One region of the Eubacterium sp. BL-380-WT-2B genome, then DNA from elsewhere that is predicted to be linked to it. Evidence: riboswitches for the same ligand, from Rfam matches in the RefSeq annotation. Region 1 holds a riboswitch; each other region holds the start of a gene.

Region 1 (4,633 bases):
TGTGAAACAGCCATGCACCCCTACACCCAGGCGCTTTTGGGGTCGGTGTTCTCGCTGCATATGGACTGCTGCAAGAAAATCGAAACCATCCCCGGCGATCCGCCGAGCCCGCTGGAGCTGCCTCCGGGCTGCCCCTTTGCCGGGCGGTGTGAAAAATGTATGCCCGTCTGCAAAGCCGAAAAGCCACGCCTGAAGGACGTGGCGCCAGGCCACCAGGTGGCCTGCCATCTCTATTAGTTAAGGAAAGCATTATGGAAGAAACCCGTGAAATCCCGTTAAAAGGCCAGATGACCGAGGGGAAGATAGGCCGGCAGCTGCTGCTGTTCGCCCTGCCCCTCATGTTCTCAAACCTCTGCCAGCAGCTATACAACACCGTAGATGCTGTGATCGTCGGCCGTTTTGTGGGCGCAAATGCCCTGGCCGCCGTGGGCGCGAGCAGCCTGCTCATCACCTTCATGATCTATTTTTTCATCGGCCTGTCCATCGGGGCCAGCGTGCTGATTTCACAGTTTTTCGGCAGCCGGAAATACGACAAGGTGCAGGAGGCTGTGCACACCGCCGTGGCCCTGAGCCTGGCGGCCGGCCTTGCGCTCACCGTTCTGGGCTTGACCCTTGCGCCGGCCATGCTGCGGATGATGAACATCCCAGAGGCCGGGCTTGCCTACGCCGTGCCCTATATCCGCATCTATTTTCTGGGCATGATCCCCATGACTTTGTACAACATTGGCAGCGGGATTCTGCGCGCGGTGGGCGATTCCAAAACCCCGCTGGCCTGCCTGGTGGTCACCGTTGTGCTGAACATCGGGCTCGACCTGCTCTTTGTGGGGCCGCTTGGCATGGGCGTGGCCGGCGCGGCACTGGCCACAGCCTTTTCGCAGCTGGCCGCCGCTGTGCTGATTGTCATTATCCTGCTGAGGGCTGATCCCATCTACCGGCTCCGGCTGGCCAAAATCCGGTTTCACGCACAGGTGTTCAGGGATATCGTGCGAATTGGCCTGCCCGCTGGACTGCAGTCTGTGCTGGTCTGCTTTTCCAACGTAGTGGTCCAGTCCCAGATTAATACCTTTGGGCTGGAGGTCATGGCCGGGTTTACCGCCTATATGAAAATTGACGGATTTCTCTTTATGCCCATTGACGCCTTCTGCCTGGCGATTTCTAACTTTGTAGGGCAGAACATGGGCGCTGGACGCTGGGAGAGGGTGGTAAAGGGCAAAAACGTCTGCCTGCTTTTGTGCGTGGGCGTGACCATCGGCCTGGGCGCAGCCATTATCCTGAACGCCTGTCTGATTCTGGGCATGTTTACCTCGGACGAAACAGTGGTTTTAAACGGTATGCGCCAGCTTTACACCGTGGTGCCCCTTTATGGTATTTACGCTGCGGATCAGGTGTTTGTGGGCGTGCTGCGGGGTGCCGGGGCCACGGTAATCCCTATGATCATCACGCTTTTGTGCATGTGCGGCCTGCGGCTGGGCTGGATTTTTACCACCCTGCGGTTTGTCCACGACGCGCGCATGATCTACATCAGCTATCCGCTGACCTGGATTGTGACAGGGGCGGTACTGGTGCTCTATTATTATAAAGGCAGCTGGCGGCCAGAGAAGGCAGGCTTTAAAAATCGTAAATATTTAAAAAGAAGTTGTTGACAAAGCCGCTCAAAGGGCGTATGATGAAGTTAATTAAATATTGAATGATCCTATGTAGTGGGAAAAGGGTGAGAATCCCTTGCTGTAATCGCAGCTGTAATGCAAAATGCTTTCTGAAAAGCCACTGTCAACGATGATGGGAAGGCGGAAAGATGATATTGCTGAGCCAGAAGACCGACATAGTGATTGGTTCTTAAAAGACTCCGATTTAGAGTGCTTAAGAAACGAAACAAAAACCCTTACCATCCAGATTATACTGTGTTCGTTCATCCCTCTCTGAATCCGAGAGGGATTTTTTTATGGAATTTAAGGACGGTCACCTTATCATTCGTATTTAATTAAATCTCATAATGCCTGTTCCATCAGACAGGCGTCATTAAATCCTCTTTTCAGTCAGCGAGGCTGAAAAACCCTCCCTTTTTTGAGAAGCTCCAAACGCCGGGGCTTCTTTTTTTGAAAAAAATCTTGAAATCTTCGTTTTTATAGAGTATTTTTATGGTATAAAATTATTAAGGGGAAATAATCTTCACGATGGCTTTGTATAGGGTGCGGGAAGAAAATATGGTATAATGGAAGAAATACTGGAAAGGCAGTGGATGGGATGATTAGAATTGGGATTTGTGACGACAATGCTTTGATTGCAGAAAAGCTGGAGGCGCTCATTATCAGATATGGTGAGGAACACAATATTGATGTGGAGACATACGTCTATCATGACGGCAGTGAAGTGCTTGAAGACCGTATCCAGTTTGATATCCTTTTTCTTGACGTGGAGATGCCGGAAACAGATGGGATTGATACGGCCAAGCAGATCCGCAAGTGGGACGCCCGGGTCAAGATTATTTTTATCACCAGCTACACTCACTACATGCGCAACGCCTTTGCTGTGCACGCGTTTGAATACCTGGTCAAGCCTTTTAACACGGCTAAGGTAAACATGGTGCTGACCGAGGTGTTTGATTTTATTGAAAAGGAAAACAAGAGCCATGACATCTCTCTGATGATGGGCGGCGAGCTGAAGGTTTTTGCCAGCAATGACATTTATTATTTTGAGCGTGTGCGGCGGAAGATTAAAATGAGCACCACCCAGGGCGATTTTGAATTTAACGGCGTTCTGAGTGAGATCATGGAAAAGGTTAAGGACTTTGACTTTGAATACTGCCACAAGAGCGTGATCGTGAACCTGTTTCACTGTAAGCGTATTGCGGGCGCCGACCTGTATCTGGACAATGGCGAAACCCTGCCCATCGCCCAGAAACGGGCCGTGGAATTTAAGGCGCGGCTGTTTGATTATATTGAGGAGAATTTTAAGCTGTTGTAGAGGATTGGCTAGGAGGATAAGTTTAGGGGAAGAGTATGGATAAGTGGATTTATATATTGGATATGTTCTTGTCTTATGGCGTATCAGGTTATGTAATGATTAAATTTTTATCTGATTTATTTGAAAGAAAGTATAGTGGGAAAATTTATATTTTAGCTTGGTTATTATTTGTTGTAGTAGCTATTGCGTTTAATCTAACTGGTATTGCGATTTTAAAGAGTATATATGGAATAATTTCTGCATGTGCTTTGGGCTTGTTGCTTTTTAAAGCAAAAGATAAAAGAAGAATAGTAGGCGCAGGTGTCTTCTTTTTTCTGTATATGTTCATTATAGATACTTTATCAGTCTTATTCTTTACGGTTTTTAGTGGAAGAACAATAGAAACTGTTCGAAGCGATATAGTTTTGTTATTTATTTGTGGGTTAGGAAATCAAATTATGCTATTATGTTTTTACAAACCAATTGTAACATTAATGAAAAAGCATAAATTTGATATTATTACCTTACAGCAGAATTTGTTTTTGATAGTTTTGGCGTTATTTGAAGCTGCGTTGCTTATTTATATCATGAGTTTTATTGATAAGACTTCAAGTGGTTTAATGTTAACTATGATGATTGCGGGTTTTTTAGGCTTGGATACATATCTAATTTATCTTTTTGAAACTATCTCACAAAAGTATGAGCTCGAAAGAGAGATAGACTTAAAAAAGCAACAGGAAGAAATGCAAAATAATTATTATCATAGCATTGAAACACAATATGATCATTCACGCCGTTTGATTCATGATATGAAAAATCATATGCAAACTCTTGAGGAAATATATAGTGAGGGAAGCGGCATAGAAGCAAAACAGTATGCAAAAACGATTTTAGAGAGCATGGACGCTTTTTCGGGCCGTTTTAAATGTAAAAATCGTGTACTAACAATTATAGTTAATGACAAGATTTTAAAATGCGATGAACAAAGTATAAAAATTAATACGCAAGTAGAAGATTTAAACTTTGATTTTATAGACCCTTTTGATATGACCACAATTTTTTCAAATTTATTGGATAACGCAATTGAGGCCTGCTCAAAGGTTCCGATCGAAAGAAGAAAAATTGATTTAACGGTTTATAAGTTTAACGAATTTATAACAATCAGTATTCGGAATCCCTATAATGGCAAACTGGTTTGGGATAAAGACAGTCTGGTATCTACAAAGGGCGGGAAACATATGGGGCTAGGCCTGAAGAACGTGAAGTCGGCCGTAGAGAAATACGAGGGCACAATGCAGCGAAAAAGTGATGAAGGTCGTTTCGAAGTAAAAATTTTAATGTCACCGGAAAGTAGAATAGACGTATAAATTTGTATTTGGAGCATGGACGATGTCAAAAAGACAATCAAAAGGGGCTTTGGGGTAAATTGGATTGAAGATATCCTCAGCAAACACTAAAATGATGAATATCAGCTGATATATTCATTAATTTTAATGAGGTGTCTATTATGAAAAAGAATAGTTTAAAAGATAAAATGCTAAAAGGTGTTGCGAAATCAGCAAGGCAGGAAGCAATTAAAAATGCAAATTCCGCTTGCTGGGTAATGCATCACCAAGACAAACTTCCCGAAAAAGTTAAGGATCTGCGTAAGTTCTAATGATTGGTCGGGGTGCCAAATGGACGGTTAACC
Region 2 (4,633 bases), on a different contig from region 1:
ACTTCAGGCCCGAATTCCTCAACCGTATTGATGAGATCGTGCTGTACAAGCCGCTCACCAAGCGCTCCATCGGCAGAATTGTCGACCTGATGATGGCCGAGCTCCAGAAACGCCTGGATGATAAGCGCATTGTGGTAAAACTCAGTGAAGACGCCAAGGAAGCCGTCATCGACCAGGGCTATGACCCGAGCTACGGCGCCCGTCCGCTGAAGCGTTTTTTACAGAAGAATATTGAAACCATGATCGGCAAGGAAATTATCCGGGGCAACCTGGATGAGGACCAGGTGGTCACCGTTGACTTTAAGGACGGCCACTTTGTCATCGAAAAATAAAAGAGCAAAGTCTGAGACCGGCGCAAACCTGCGCTGGTCTTTTTTTATGCAAAAAAGAGGAAGGCAGAAGCTTTAAACAGCAGGAAAAGACATGACCAGAGCCGGAAACCATGCTATAATCAAACCATAAACTGCCGCAGGCAATGGGTAAGGCCGACTGGTTTTACCTGCAGAGGCGCTGTGGAAAAGAATTTGATTTTTGGAGGAACGAGGATGAGTGAGCCCTTATATTTTAAGACCCGCGAGGCTTTCAGAGACTGGCTGTCCCACAACTGCCAGTCCAGCGAAGGCGTCTGGCTGGTGTTTGGAAAGACAAAAGCCCTGGTGACCGTAAAAGCTGGCGAGGCGCTGGAGGAAGCCCTGTGCTTTGGATGGATTGACGGCCAGATGAAAAAAGTAGACGGCCAGTCCTACATCAAGTATTTTTCCGCGCGCAGAAAGAACAGCAAATGGTCCGCGAAAAACAAGGCTTTGGCAGAAAGCCTTGAAAAACGCGGGTTGATGACAGACATCGGCAGGGAAAAGATCGAGGAGGCAAAGAAAAACGGCCAGTGGGACAGCGCCGCAGGGCCCTCACCCGTCACAGAGGAGCAGATTGAGGCAGTGGCCCGGCTGCTGCGGGAAAACGAACAGGCTCATAAAAACTTCCTGAATATGCCGCCTTCTGTAAAAAAGACCTACACAAGAGCTTATCTTGACGCCAAAACGGAAGCCGGCCGGGCCAAGCGCCTGGCGTGGATGGCCGGGCGGCTGGAGAAAAATTTAAAGCCAATGTGATCCGGGAAAGCAGGAGAATCGATTGTGAAATCAAGAGCGCTTTTTCACGCTGCCTGCGGCGCTGCCATCCTCTGCCTGATAGCGGCCGTGTTTTTTGGCCTGCGGGGTAATACCACTAAAACAAAGGTGGTGATCGACAAGCCCTCACCCTGTACACAGGAGCAGATAGAAGCCGCGGCGCATGCTGTTAAACGGGACTTTCAACGGCATTTTGGCTGGGAGCTTCTCGAGCTGACCTACGAGGACTGCGGTGTCTTGGAAAATGGAAAAAGCACTGTGCTTTTTAAATCAGTGATCCGTACCGGCTTCCTGACAGATGGCAGCGTTCCGCCGCGCAGTATGGTGTATTGGCGCTTTTGGGTCGCCCAACGGCCTGAAGGCAGTGGCTGGTATGTGGTGAGCTGTGGGTATGGGTAAAAGCCGTGCCCCAGAGATTGATAAGCGAGGTGAAGCATGAAAAATTTTAGTATGCCGGAAACGGTCAGTCCGTTTTTGGAGCAGGAGGAGCTGGAACGGTTAAGCCAGAGCCTTGAGAAAAACATCTCCCGGGAAGAGGCAGAGGCATTCCTTCGCCGGGTTCCGCTGCGGCCAGGGGCAGCGCCCGAAGAGAGAGCCAGGTGGGTTGAGCGCCTGTCAGAGGAGCTGGAGACAAACTTTGACCAGGAGACCATTGTCAAAATAAGAATGGGCTGCCACTGCAACGAAAATGGCCGGCTGGAGGAAACCGCCGAGACTTTCAAGGCGCTATACCAGTCCAAAGGGCAGGATCTGGCACGCTTTGTCAGCCACCTCAACGAGAGCGGGGCGGGCTGGAGCATCAAGGGCGGCGCACTGTATACCAGGATGTTTACCTGCGAGTGTCCCATGCTGGAAAGGGCCGGGACCTCCCCATCGCTGACCTGGTGCTATTGTACTGCCGGGTACAGCAAAGCCTTCTTTGAAGCCGTATTTGAGCGCCCGGTGGAGGTCGAGCTGCTCCAGACCATCAAGCAGGGGCATGACTGCTGCCTGCTGAAGGTTACAGGAATCCTTTAAAATAAAGCGGATAAAATGCAATCTTAAGCCCGGGGGCGAGCTGTTCCTTACGCTCATCTCTAAGAGTAGCTATGGCTATAAACAGGCAGACAGCAGCCGGCGCGTTGACGCCAACACCCTGCTCTCGGAAAAAAGCGGTACTGAGACGGGCGTGCCCCACCTCTATGTGGATCTGGCAGACATAAAACGCTTTTTTAAAGCCTGGCACCTTGAGGACAGCCTGAGAGAATCCTGCGTCTATAACCCTGCGGAGCCGCAGTATTACAGCAGCCACTGGAGCCTTATCGTCAGAAAATAAATCTCCCCGGTTGGATATTGACAAGTATAATAGAAGCAGGTATAATGATAAAAACAGAATAACCTTTGAGGTGCTTAGCAATAAGAGAATAGGGAAACCGGTGTGAGTCCGGTGCGAACCCATCACTGTAAACAGGGACAAAGCCTGAAAAGCCACTGGAGCAATCCGGGAAGGCGGGCCGCGGAGGAGCTGTAAGCCAGGAGACCTGCCTTAAAGAAGAAATACGTGCAGGGGGAGAATGCAGCGGCGTGTTTGAATAAATGAAATCTCGGAAAATGGGACCGATGAGCAGAGTGCTTATCGGTTTTTTTATTTGCCGAAAAGTTAGATGTGCCTGTGTTTTCTGGGAGATGTTGACATCCAAAAGGATTTAACATAAATTTTTAATTTAATGGAGGAAAAAATGAAGAAGAGAGTGATTGCACTGATGTGCGCGTTGCTTCTGCTGGTTCCGGTCTTTGCCGGGTGCAGCCAGAGCGGGGATTCGAGTGAGGCGAAAAGCATTACCGTGGTGGATGATACCGGGCGCGAGGTAACCATTCCCCAGCCCCTTGAGAAAGTGGTGGTGGCCAACCGCTACAATTCTGAGCTGATCCGCGGGATCGGCGCCATCGACAAGGTGGTGGCGGTGGATAAGAACACAGCCCAGGACCGTGTGTACTGGAGCCAGTTCGACCCGGATAATGTTATCGGAAAGGGCCAGAGCGAGCTGAATTATGAAAAGATTGCCGAGCTGGGCGCCCAGGTGCTCATCACCCCGGACAACGGCACATGGGAAGAGGACATTAAAAAGCTGGAGCCCTTCGGCATTCAGGTTGTCGTGGTATCCGGCTATAACAATGCCGAGCTGCCAAAGGAAATCGAGATTCTGGGCAAGCTGTTTGGCAAGGAAAAGGAAGCCGAGAAGCTGACAAAATTTTACCAGGATAACATGGACATGGTGGCCGAAAAAATTAAGGACGTCAAGGGAAGCAAAAAGGTGTACTGGGAATACGGCGACCCAAATACCACCTGCATACCGGGAACCAGCAATGACGGCTGGAACAGCATGCTTTTAAACGCCGGGGCTGTCAATATTTTCGGCGACCCTACCATTACCGGCAAGACCATTGACCCGGAAAAGATTCTGTTAGAGGACCCGGACCTTATCATCAAGACTTCATCCGGCCCGGCCCTCAAAAATACCGGCGTTTACACGCCGCCCACAGCGGAGGACTACAGCACCATCTCCTCCGAAATGCTGAGCCGCGCAGGCTGGTCCGATCTAAAGGCGGTCCAGAATGACGATTTCTATGTGACAACAGGCTTCTGCGCCGGCGGACTGGGCAAAATGATCGGGACGGTTTATACCGCGAAATGGTTATACCCTGAGCAGATGAAGGATGTTGACCCCGACGCGATCTTTGACGAATGGATGGAAATCCAGGGGGTTGATCCGGTAGAAGGGCATGTTTTTCAGGTTAAGCATCAATAGTAATGGAAAAGCAGCAGACATTAAAAGCCTATCATAAAAAAAGAGCGGCGTTGATGCTGGCAGCAGTGATCCTTTTGATCATTGCTGCTTTTTCCAGCTGCTTTGTCGGCGTTGCCAATGTGACCGTGGGGCGGGTGTTTGCGACCCTGCTGCCCGGCGGCCACTTTATGGGTGCGGCGGCGCTGAACCAGACCGAGCTCACTGTGCTCATGCAGCTGCGCCTGCCGCGCATTACCATGGCGCTGGTTTCCGGCATCGGCCTGGGCATCAGCGGCCTGGTCATGCAGGCCATCACCGGCAATAAGATGGCAAGCCCCTTTACCACCGGGCTTTCAAACGCCGCGGCCTTCGGGGCATCGCTGGCCATTATTTTCGGCTTTACGCCCTTTGGCAGCAATCAGGTGGGCACTGTCATGATGGCCTTTGTGCTGGCCTTTATCTGTGCCGCCATGGTGTACGGCATCGCCTCGGCCAAGGGCATGGGAAAAACAACGATCATCCTGATCGGCATTGCCCTCAACTATTTCTTTTCAGCCCTGAATGCCAGCATGCAGTATGTGGCCAACGAGCAGCAGCTCTCCGCCATTGTCCACTGGACCTTTGGCAGCCTCTCGGAGATCACCTGGGAGCAGATTCTCGTGGTCTGTGTTATTCTGCTCCTGACCTTTCCGTTTATCGTCCGTTTTGCTTGGCATTACAACCTTTTATCCACCGGGG
Region 3 (4,633 bases), on a different contig from region 1:
TGATTTCCATTATTCGCCACCTCCAAAACCGTAGCTCTTACGCATCATCATATAAATAAACACCGGTGCGCCCACCATGGACACGAGAATCCCGATGGGCACCTCGGTCTCGGGCAGCAGGGTGCGGGCCAGCACATCGGCCCAGATCAGAAAAATGCCGCCGGTCAGGGCGCTCAGGGGCACCAGCTTGCGGTGGTCGGTGCCAAATACCATGCGCACCGCGTGGGGCACCACCAGCCCGATGAATCCAATGGTGCCGGATGCGTACACACACAGGCCAATAATGAGCGAGGTCAGGACCAGGTACACATGGCGGTAGGTGTTCAGGTTGGTGCCCAGGGTGATGGACACATCGTCGCCCAGGAGCATGAGGTTCAGGGGGCGGTGCTGGCTCCAGAAAAAGAGGGTGCTGGCCGCCACCACGACAAAGATGACCAGTGTGGGGCCCCACTTGGCCCCGGACAGGCTGCCAAGCATCCAGAAGGTGAGCTGCTGGGTGGTGTTGGGGTCGTTGGCCATAAAGACCATAAAATTGGAGAAAGCCATGCACAGGGCGCCCAGGGCCATGCCGGAAAGGATGAGCTTGACGGAGTTGGCCGGCCCGCCAATGTTGGCCACTGCCACCACCAGCATGGAGATCAGAAAGGCCCCGATAAAGGCGCACACACCCACACCGCTGCCGCCGAGCACAGCGCCCAGCCCAAAGAACAGGGCTGTGGTCGCCCCCAGCGACGCCCCGGAGGAGATGCCCAGCACATAGGGCTCTGCCAGCGGGTTCTTGACAATGGCCTGCATGACCACGCCGCAGATGGACAGGCCCATACCCACAGCCAGCCCCATGACTACCCTCGGAAAGCGGATCAACCACACCACGTTGTGGGCCGCGCCCCTGGCGTAGGCACTCAGGCTGTCCAGATGGAAGAGCTCGTAGCCGATGACGCTGTACACATCCCGGATGGACAGGTCCATGGAGCCGATGGTAACCGCTGCCAGGGCCGAGAGGATCAGCAGCCCCAGCATGACCACGCATACAAACACATAAAAGGGCTGGCTCTGGAGCCGCCCTTTATCTTTGATCAGTGCGCTTTGTCTCATAAAAAAGCCCGCTGACTAGTTCAGGTTTAAATCTGGGTACATCCCATTCGCGATGGTATGAATGCCGTCGATGGTACGCACACCGCTGCAGTACATCTGCCCCAGCTCGATGGGGATCACCCGGTTGTTCTTCACTGCGTCGATGTCGGCAAAGGCCGCGTTGTTCATGATGGCGTCCTTTGTCTGGGCGGCCATGTCCTGGTCGTCACGGTCCATATAGACTGCGAAGATGACTTCCGGATTGGCAGCGACCACGTCCTCCTCGCCCAGCTTGGACGCGTCCGGACTGGCCAGTGTGCCCTTAAGCTTGGTGACCATATCGCCTGCCAGTGTGGTGGCCCCATAATTGACAATCTGACCGCTCTGGTCCTCCATCACCAGTACTTTGGGGCTCTTGTTTTCCTTCTGGGCATAGGTCTCTGTCTGTTTCACAGCGTCCTTGATGGCGTTCACCAGTTCCCCGGCCTTATCCTCCACGTCAAAGATTTTGCCCAGGTTCTCAAAATCCTGGTACTCGTTATCCAGTGTTTTAGGGGACACTGCGCCGCTGTTGAGCATGTTGTAGCTGTTCACGCCCTGGCTCTGCCACTCCTTCATGCTGCCCAGGTTCTTGTCGGAGAACAGGGAGGTCCAGCTCAGGATCATATCCGGTTCCAGAGCAGTGGCGGCTTCCTTGCTGGGTTTGAATTCGGACAGATAGTTGACCTTGGCGAAAGCGTCCTTGTACGCTGGCTTCACCTCGTGATCCAGACCGCTGGCAGCCACAATTTTGTCCTCCAGGCCCAGGGCCAGCATGGTCTCGATGGCGTTCTGGTATACGGCCAGCACCTTTTCAGGCGCCTTTTCAAAGGTCATTTCCACAGGCTGCTTGTCGTAATCGTAGGTGGTGATGGTGACCGGATAATGGCCGTCTGTGCCGGCGCTCTGGCTGGCGCTGTCATTTCCCCCTGCGCTGCCGCACCCTGCCAACACGCCTGCCGCCAGCACTGCGGACAGGGCAATCCCTAAAAACTGTTTCTTCAAGCTTCTCATTTTTCTACCTCTTTCTTAAAAAATCATATAAAAAGAGCCTGCCGACACATCGCCGACAGGCTCCCATTTACCTATCTCAGGTTCTCCCAGTGACAATCCCCTCACCGGACAAACACGCGTAACACTAAAGGCAGGTCTCCTGACTCACAGCTCCTCCGCACTCCGCTCCCTTCCCGGCCCGAGGCCAGTGGTTTACTGCGGCGCGTCCCTGTTTACAGTGATGGGTTCGTACCGGATTCACACCGGTTTCCCTATTCTCCTTTTTCAAGGCACCCTCAATGGTTTGATTCAATTGTTAATATTAGTATAAGCGAACTTTTCAAAATTGTCAACTGCCGGCGCCCTGAATTTCCTCAGATTTTCCTGAGCACGTTCCAGAACGCCATGCCCAGCCCGTGGGGTACCACCTTGCCAAACACCCGCAGCCCGAAGCTTGCAAGGCCCGGCGTGGATACGGCCGCGCCCAGGCGGCTGTCCCTCATAGAGCGGCGCACAACCGTCTGGACGGTGCCCGCAAAGGGCAGGTGGCGCACCGCGGAGCGGTCCGCGTTGGCGCTGGCCCGCGGCACAAACTCGGTATTTTTGATCCAGTAGGGGCAGACCGCTGTCACCCTTATGCCCCGGCCGAACAGCTCCCAGCGCAGAGCTCTGGTGTAGCTTAGGAGGAAGGCCTTGGAGGCCGCGTACAGGTTCATGCCGGGCAGGGGCATAAAAGCCGCCACCGAGCAGATCTGCAAGATTCTCGCGCCTTTCTGCATGTACGGCAGTACCCTCAGGGTCATATCGACTGCTCCCCGGCAGTTTAAATCAATGAGGGCATTGCTGTCCGCTTCGGTCACCTCGGCGTAATTTCCCAGCTTCCCCATACCCGCGGCATTGACCAGCAGCCGCACGTCCGGCTGCTTCTCGGCCATCAGGGCTGTCAGCTCCGGAAAACTGCTGGTGTCTGTCAGGTCCATGACTACAGGCCTCACCGGTGTTTTTACTTCCCTGGCCAGCGCTTCCAGCCGTTCCCGCCTCCGGGCAACGGCCCAGATCTCATCCAGATGCTCACGTTCACTGATCTGTTTTACAAACTCGCGTCCAAGCCCGCTGGACGCCCCGGTCACTATGGCTATTCTCATAATCGCTCCTTCTTTCATCAGTGCTTCGGGCCTGCCTCTGGCAGCACCCTTTTTATGTACATACCACTTTCAGAAAAAAATAACCGAGCGCGCCTTTTTTATAAGAATCCCCCAAGATACAGGCTCAAAAGGCTCAAAACACCTTGGATACGTGTTTTGAGCCTTTTGAGATTCAGATCTCAGTCTGCTTTTTATATTTACAGCGGCAGGTCCTTCCGCCTGAAGACCAGGATGCCCAGGGTATACAGCACCACCGAGACTGCCGCCAGGGCCGCCATGCACAGGCCCACGGTGTCGCCTCCAGCGATGATCTCGGCAGGGTCAAACAGGCTGTACAGGGTCGTGTAGCGCACAACGTCCAGGTCCTCGCTGACGCCGGAGAGCATCATGAGCACCAGAAACAGAACGGGCAGGCCCCCGCCCAGGGCCAGGGACAGGCGGCTCTCGTTAAACAGGCAGGAGGCAGAGAAGCCAATGGCGCTGACGGCCAGCTGCATGAGCAGGGCGCCTGCGTTGACGAGCAGAAAGGCGCGGATGTCCAGATCGCCCGGGAACAGAGCCTGGCTGACCGCGATCCCCATAACGGTCACAAAGACCATGAGGAGGATATTGGACAGGATCAGGGCTGCGGCCTGGGTTGCGATGACCCTGGTCCGGGAATTAGGCGCGGACAGCAGGCAGGCCATGGCGCCGGAATCCACCAGCTTTGCCGCCGCGTTGTTGCTGGCGATAATGTTAAAAATCATGGGCACCATGATGACAATAAAGCCGTAAAAATAGGAGCCCAGAAAGCCCACAAGGCTTGTCTCAGCGCCAACGTCCAGGTTCATGGCGTTTATCATCTGCTGGGGCAGCATGTCCATCATCTCTTTTATGCCGTCCATGGAATCCGGGTTGAACATACTGATCTCAACACCCATATACATGGCCAGAATGGCCGCGAAGATGACAAGTATCCTGAGCTGTGATTTAAAGGTTTTTCTGAAAAGCGGCCCGCTAAGCATGATGTTTACCTCCGTAATACTGCATAAAAATATCCTCCAGATCCTGGGAGACCGTGTCCAACGCCATGACGTGGTAGCCGGTGAGCATTTTCAGAAAGCTGTCCATGCTCCCTGCCACCCGCACCTCCACAAGCTGGGGGTGCTCCCTCAGCTGGCGGGTGCCGTTGCACCGGGCCGCGAAATCTCCGGCCTCTTTAGCGGTGGCGAAGCTGACCTGGTAGATCTTGTGGCGCTCTGCCTTGAGGGAGGCCACACTGTCCAGGGCTGCCAGCTCCCCGGCGCGGATAATGCCCACCCGGTCACAGGTCCGCTCGACCTCCTCAAAGCTGTGGGAGGACATGAGAATGGTCGTGCCCTTTTTCTTCTCGTTCTGGATCA
Region 4 (4,633 bases), on a different contig from region 1:
TATTATCACCATCTTCAGTCAATGTCAAGCATAATCATTCAAAAAACTTCAAAATAATTCAAAAAAACCCTTGTTTTTCTCTTGAATATGATTAGTAATGACTGAATTTGACTGTTTAAGCCTACCACGCCCGGGTATAAAAGTCAACAAACCAGAAACGCTGGCAGCCGGACCGACGCCCGAGGTTGTTTTCAAAAAATAAAAAAGAACCAAACACGCGATTTGGTTCTTTTTTATCAGTGATATGCATATACTAAATTTTTTCGATCATGACATCAGACGTTGTCGCCGTCCTTGATGTCAAAATAATCTGGTAAAAATTGCTGAACGTCGTTAATGCGGATTTCAAAATGGGAGTGCGGTCCGGTTGAATTACCAGTGCTGCCCATCAACGCAATAACCTGACCCTTTTCGACCCGGTCACCAACGCTTACCTTAAATTCGGAGTTATGACCCATTCTCAGGACGGTTTTTCCATCGTCCATCATAATGTCAACGCATAATCCGTAACCGCCAAATTCACTTGCCCGGATGACTGTACCACTCTGCGGTGCGTAGATCAGCGTACCCATTGAGTTCGCGATATCCACTGCAAAGCAGCCTGCGTGGCTTCCTGGCTTATCTAAAGCGGAAATATTACCGACTGCCGGTAAAATAAAATTGCCTTTCTTTGAAGACATGGTTGGGTACTGCTTCGTTCCCTTTGAAACAATCTGAGCCACTGGCTCTTTTGCAACTGTTTCGGATAAGGTTGTTTCACTCACAACCTTGCCGTCTTCATAGACGGTTTCGACTTCCTTATCAAGTTCTCCGTTCACACCTTGCTGTGTAACTACAGTTTGATCAACATATATATTTGGATCTTCCTGCTCAACGGTCTGGAAAGGTATGTCTTCTTTTTTAGTTGATGTTTTAGTCAGATTAATTTTTAAGATACTGGAGCTTGTCTCAGTCTCATTATTCTGGTTTTCTACATTCTCATTACTATTATTTTCAACGGTACCTTCAGCTGCTGGAGCTTCCTCTTGGGCTGGCTCATTGCTTTGGTCTCTTGCCACATCGGCTCCACCACGGCTTGCTACCTGGATTGGAGCGTTCGTACTCTCTTCACTCTTACTCGGATTAGTATTACCTGTTGCTAAAAGATTAGCGCACTCGTCCGGACTGTTTAAGTCCTCGAGCGGAAAATTCTTAGGCGTTTCTACAACGTCGCTCTGGATGTCGCATTTTACCAGCTTATCTGAATCTTGTACATTACCGATCTTATTAATTGCACCTGCAATACCGGCCTGTACCTGGTCAGATGAAGCCAGGTTCCCGACTTCCTGTCCGTCAACCTTCAATTGTACACCATGAACGCCGACCTGAAGATCCTGTGCGTTCAATGCATCAGTAAATTCTTCTTCTGAAAACATTGGTTTATTAAATGTGATGCTCTTTTTAATCTGTATATCATTGTAGACATATGCTGTTTCTATCGACGTTTTCGATCGCATATCCTGCTCTACCTGATCCAGACTCTGTGTAAACACAGCTGCATCTTTGGTATAGCCTAAAACCTCTCCGTCAACCATTACCTTGTAACCAAGACAGGTTGAAGAAAAGAATCCGAGAAGAAGCGCTACACAGAAACCTGTGAATACGACTTTTTCTCTTTTGCTCAAGTGCTTGGCGTAATGCGCAAGCTTCTTAAAAAACATTTGAAGCTTGCCACTTGAGCGATGGCTTTCGTTGCTAATGCCTAATCACCACCCTCCTATATAATTTTGACCAAATTGTAAAGTTATTTACAATTTAGATATATTTTAACATATCCTTTGGCACTTGCCAATACCTTAACCGAAATTACTTAATATTTTATGAAAAATTCATTAAAATATACGTATTTTAGGTTTAATCAAGGCGGTTCTCGCCCCTTTATCGGATATTTATTATTTTTTTCTTTACAACTAAAATTAAATTAAAGAGGAAAATATTGTTATAAGAAAACAAATTTACAAGAAGTCTCTTTTCAGGGCCGAATAAACCTTGACAAAATAAAATCAAAGGGATATGATAAGGATAACTTAATATTGTAAACATTATGTAAATGGGAAAAAGGTGAAAATCCTTTGCTGTAATCGCAGCTGTAATGCAATATGTCCTCTTAATATACCACTGTCCTCAGGATGGGAAGGTTGGGGGAATGCCATTGTAGAGCCAGAAGACCGGCATAATGTTTTCTTAAAACACTCCGATTTAGAGTTGTTTAAGAGATACGTTCTTTAATTGATTTCGTATTTTTTGCCTTCTCGAGCCGGAGAAGGCTTTTTTATTGTACTAAATGAAGGTGAGGTATTCCCATTGATCGAAATAAAAAAACAGGCAGAGGCTGCCAAAGAATTTAAAGGCGACACCGTCATCAAGAGCCTGATGACCCTCAAGCGCCAGCTTGAAGATAAACGTGAGCTGTTCGGTATTCATGAATATGCCTTTGCCAAAACCAGCGACCTGCTGTTTTCCATGGGCACAAGACTTTTGTGCGAGGGGAACCAGTGCGGTCATTACGGCGCCACCTGGGCCTGCCCGCCAGCGGTAGGCAGCTACAACAGCTGTGTTGCCAAATGCCGTTCCTACGAAAATGTCTGTTTGCTTTCAACCGTTACCGATTTAAAGGGCCAGTACGACTCCAGAGGCTGGCACCGGGCACGCATGGTCCACGAGGCCGCCACGGCAAAATCCGCCAGGCTTTTCAGAGCCCATTATCCAGGCGCGCTGGTGCTCTCTACAGAGGGTTGTATCATCTGCGACCAGTGCACCTACCCTGATGCCCCCTGCCGTTATCCCGACCAGATATTCCCTTCTGTGGAGGGCTACGGCATCGTGGTCATGGATCTGGCCAGCAAAACCGGCCTTTCCTATAATAATGGCCCCGAAACCGTCACCTATTTCAGCTTTGTGCTGTTTTAATCCCCATTCAGAAAGGAAAACCGCTATGAACCTGACCATTTCTTCCATTCCTTCTGCCGAGCTCTTGCCTCCCGCTTTCACTGTTTCCGATTTCCATACCCTCAAGGAAAAATACAGCGGCCTAAGAAAAAAGGCAGCCACAGCCTACTGCGCCCTGGATGGCGTCATCTCCCTCTTTCAGGCCATCGCCCAGGAAAAGGGGATTGACTTTAATCCTATGGTTTTCTACCCCATGTCCTCCTTTGTGAAAGAACGGGACATCTGCCGGTTGACAGAGATTCTGCTGGAAAGTGCCTTTTCTGCGGGAGAAAAAAGCGTGGACTTCAGCATCAATCTTTTTAACGCAGGCGTTATTTCCCTGTCCATCAAAACCAGACAGCCCTGCAGGCCCCTTTCTCAGTATACAGAGGAACTCCAGGCACTCACCGACGCCTATGAAGGTATCCGGGACACCCGCCGGATCGGCGGCCGGGAGCTCGCCTCCTTTATCCTGAGACGCAGCCCCGAAAAGAATGAGGGGTGTTTCGGAAGTGACCTGTTATACGTCCGTTTTTAAAATTTTTTCAGCGGTTTCCTCATCAATGATAAGGTGACGCGCGAACCCCGTATTCAGACAGCCGATGGCCGACCCTACATTCGCTCCCACAGGCACAATACCAACAAAATTCTTAATTTTAGAAAGCGGTGCCAGCGGAATCTGAATGGCAAAATCATCCTCCCCTTTAATCTGCTGGCCTTTCCAGTTAAAAAAGTAAGACAGAATATTAGAAGTGGCCCGCTCCGTAATCAGCCGCCGCCCAAAACGCAGGGCTGTGGCGTGGTCTGGTACACAGGGATATCCCCCTAGGGTCACTAAGGCTGTGTCTGTCTTTTTCCACAGGGCCAGAATGCTGTTGTAATTATCCGTCGTCACAAACAAATCCCGCTCCTGCTTCGTAGTCGGGAAAGCCGGTGAGATCAGAAAATCCGCCTCAAAGCCAGTTTTCCGTGCAAAATCTGTGGCCAGCTCATTGGGATGGTAGCCCTTGTGGGGCACTGTGGCAGTCCCGATCAAAGGACAGACCTTTCCGCTATACTGTTCAGTGAGCTCCCGGTTCGCTAAAATATCAATGATCCGGCTGATATTATACCCCCAGCCAAGTCCCAGGATACGGGTTTTTGGAAGAAGTTCCAGAAGAAAATCCACAGCTGCCTCATAGAGGCGTTCCTGAGTTTCATTTTTATCGTCCATACAGCTCACGACCTGGCAGCTTTTTAAGCCAAACCGGTTGCACATCTCCCGGCTTTTTCCAATGCTGGTGCTGTCAAAAGACTTAATCTCAATTTTAACAATTCCCTCCCTGCGAGCCTTGTTCAGCAGATTGCTGACCGAAGGCCTCGAGATACCCATAGACTTCGCAATCTCTGCCTGGGTCATATTCTCTTCATAATACATTTGCGCCGCGGTAATAAGGCGGATCAGTTCTTTCTCTTTCATGATGCTCTCCTTTACAAATGTCAACTGTTTTTTTCTAAAATATACTCTATTTTTTAACAAATGTCAATCCATTGCTTTTAAGGTTTAAAATCCAATCAACTTTACATTTGTCAGAAAATAGCCTTTTTTTTGCATTTTTATTGTATTTTTTAAAGTTTTTAAACTTTATTACGTTTTTTCGATTGACATATGTTAATTTCAATGCTA

Evidence for each region. A riboswitch is a leader RNA that binds a small molecule or an ion and turns the genes downstream of it on or off. The one in region 1 is predicted to bind cobalamin.
Region 2: another riboswitch for cobalamin. It lies ahead of FYJ53_RS06945 (ABC transporter substrate-binding protein); the one in region 1 lies ahead of FYJ53_RS08425 (LytTR family DNA-binding domain-containing protein).
Region 3: another riboswitch for cobalamin. It lies ahead of FYJ53_RS02540 (ABC transporter substrate-binding protein); the one in region 1 lies ahead of FYJ53_RS08425 (LytTR family DNA-binding domain-containing protein).
Region 4: another riboswitch for cobalamin. It lies ahead of FYJ53_RS14010 (DUF2284 domain-containing protein); the one in region 1 lies ahead of FYJ53_RS08425 (LytTR family DNA-binding domain-containing protein).

The regions. Positions count from the first base shown of each region.
Region 1 covers NZ_VUMP01000004.1:15,975-20,607, forward strand. The annotation lists gene FYJ53_RS08415 (ABC transporter ATP-binding protein) at 1-237, shown strand, start outside; gene FYJ53_RS08420 (MATE family efflux transporter) at 252-1,643, shown strand; cobalamin riboswitch at 1,679-1,841, shown strand; gene FYJ53_RS08425 (LytTR family DNA-binding domain-containing protein) at 2,245-2,964, shown strand; gene FYJ53_RS08430 (sensor histidine kinase) at 3,000-4,310, shown strand; gene FYJ53_RS08435 (cyclic lactone autoinducer peptide) at 4,451-4,600, shown strand; gene FYJ53_RS08440 (accessory gene regulator ArgB-like protein) at 4,600-4,633, shown strand, end outside.
Region 2 covers NZ_VUMP01000003.1:167,328-171,960, forward strand. The annotation lists gene clpB (ATP-dependent chaperone ClpB) at 1-332, shown strand, start outside; gene FYJ53_RS06925 (YdeI family protein) at 546-1,109, shown strand; gene FYJ53_RS06930 (hypothetical protein) at 1,134-1,526, shown strand; gene FYJ53_RS06935 (DUF6144 family protein) at 1,563-2,144, shown strand; gene FYJ53_RS06940 (hypothetical protein) at 2,128-2,418, opposite strand; cobalamin riboswitch at 2,494-2,670, shown strand; gene FYJ53_RS06945 (ABC transporter substrate-binding protein) at 2,846-3,916, shown strand; gene FYJ53_RS06950 (iron ABC transporter permease) at 3,919-4,633, shown strand, end outside.
Region 3 covers NZ_VUMP01000001.1:529,351-533,983, reverse strand. The annotation lists gene FYJ53_RS02550 (ABC transporter ATP-binding protein) at 1-10, opposite strand, end outside; gene FYJ53_RS02545 (iron ABC transporter permease) at 10-1,095, opposite strand; gene FYJ53_RS02540 (ABC transporter substrate-binding protein) at 1,111-2,127, opposite strand; cobalamin riboswitch at 2,239-2,419, opposite strand; gene FYJ53_RS02535 (SDR family oxidoreductase) at 2,481-3,251, opposite strand; gene FYJ53_RS02530 (ABC transporter permease subunit) at 3,449-4,255, opposite strand; gene FYJ53_RS02525 (ABC transporter ATP-binding protein) at 4,248-4,633, opposite strand, start outside.
Region 4 covers NZ_VUMP01000006.1:357,239-361,871, forward strand. The annotation lists gene FYJ53_RS14005 (peptidoglycan DD-metalloendopeptidase family protein) at 276-1,700, opposite strand; cobalamin riboswitch at 2,056-2,231, shown strand; gene FYJ53_RS14010 (DUF2284 domain-containing protein) at 2,344-2,949, shown strand; gene FYJ53_RS14015 (hypothetical protein) at 2,975-3,505, shown strand; gene FYJ53_RS14020 (sugar-binding transcriptional regulator) at 3,488-4,426, opposite strand.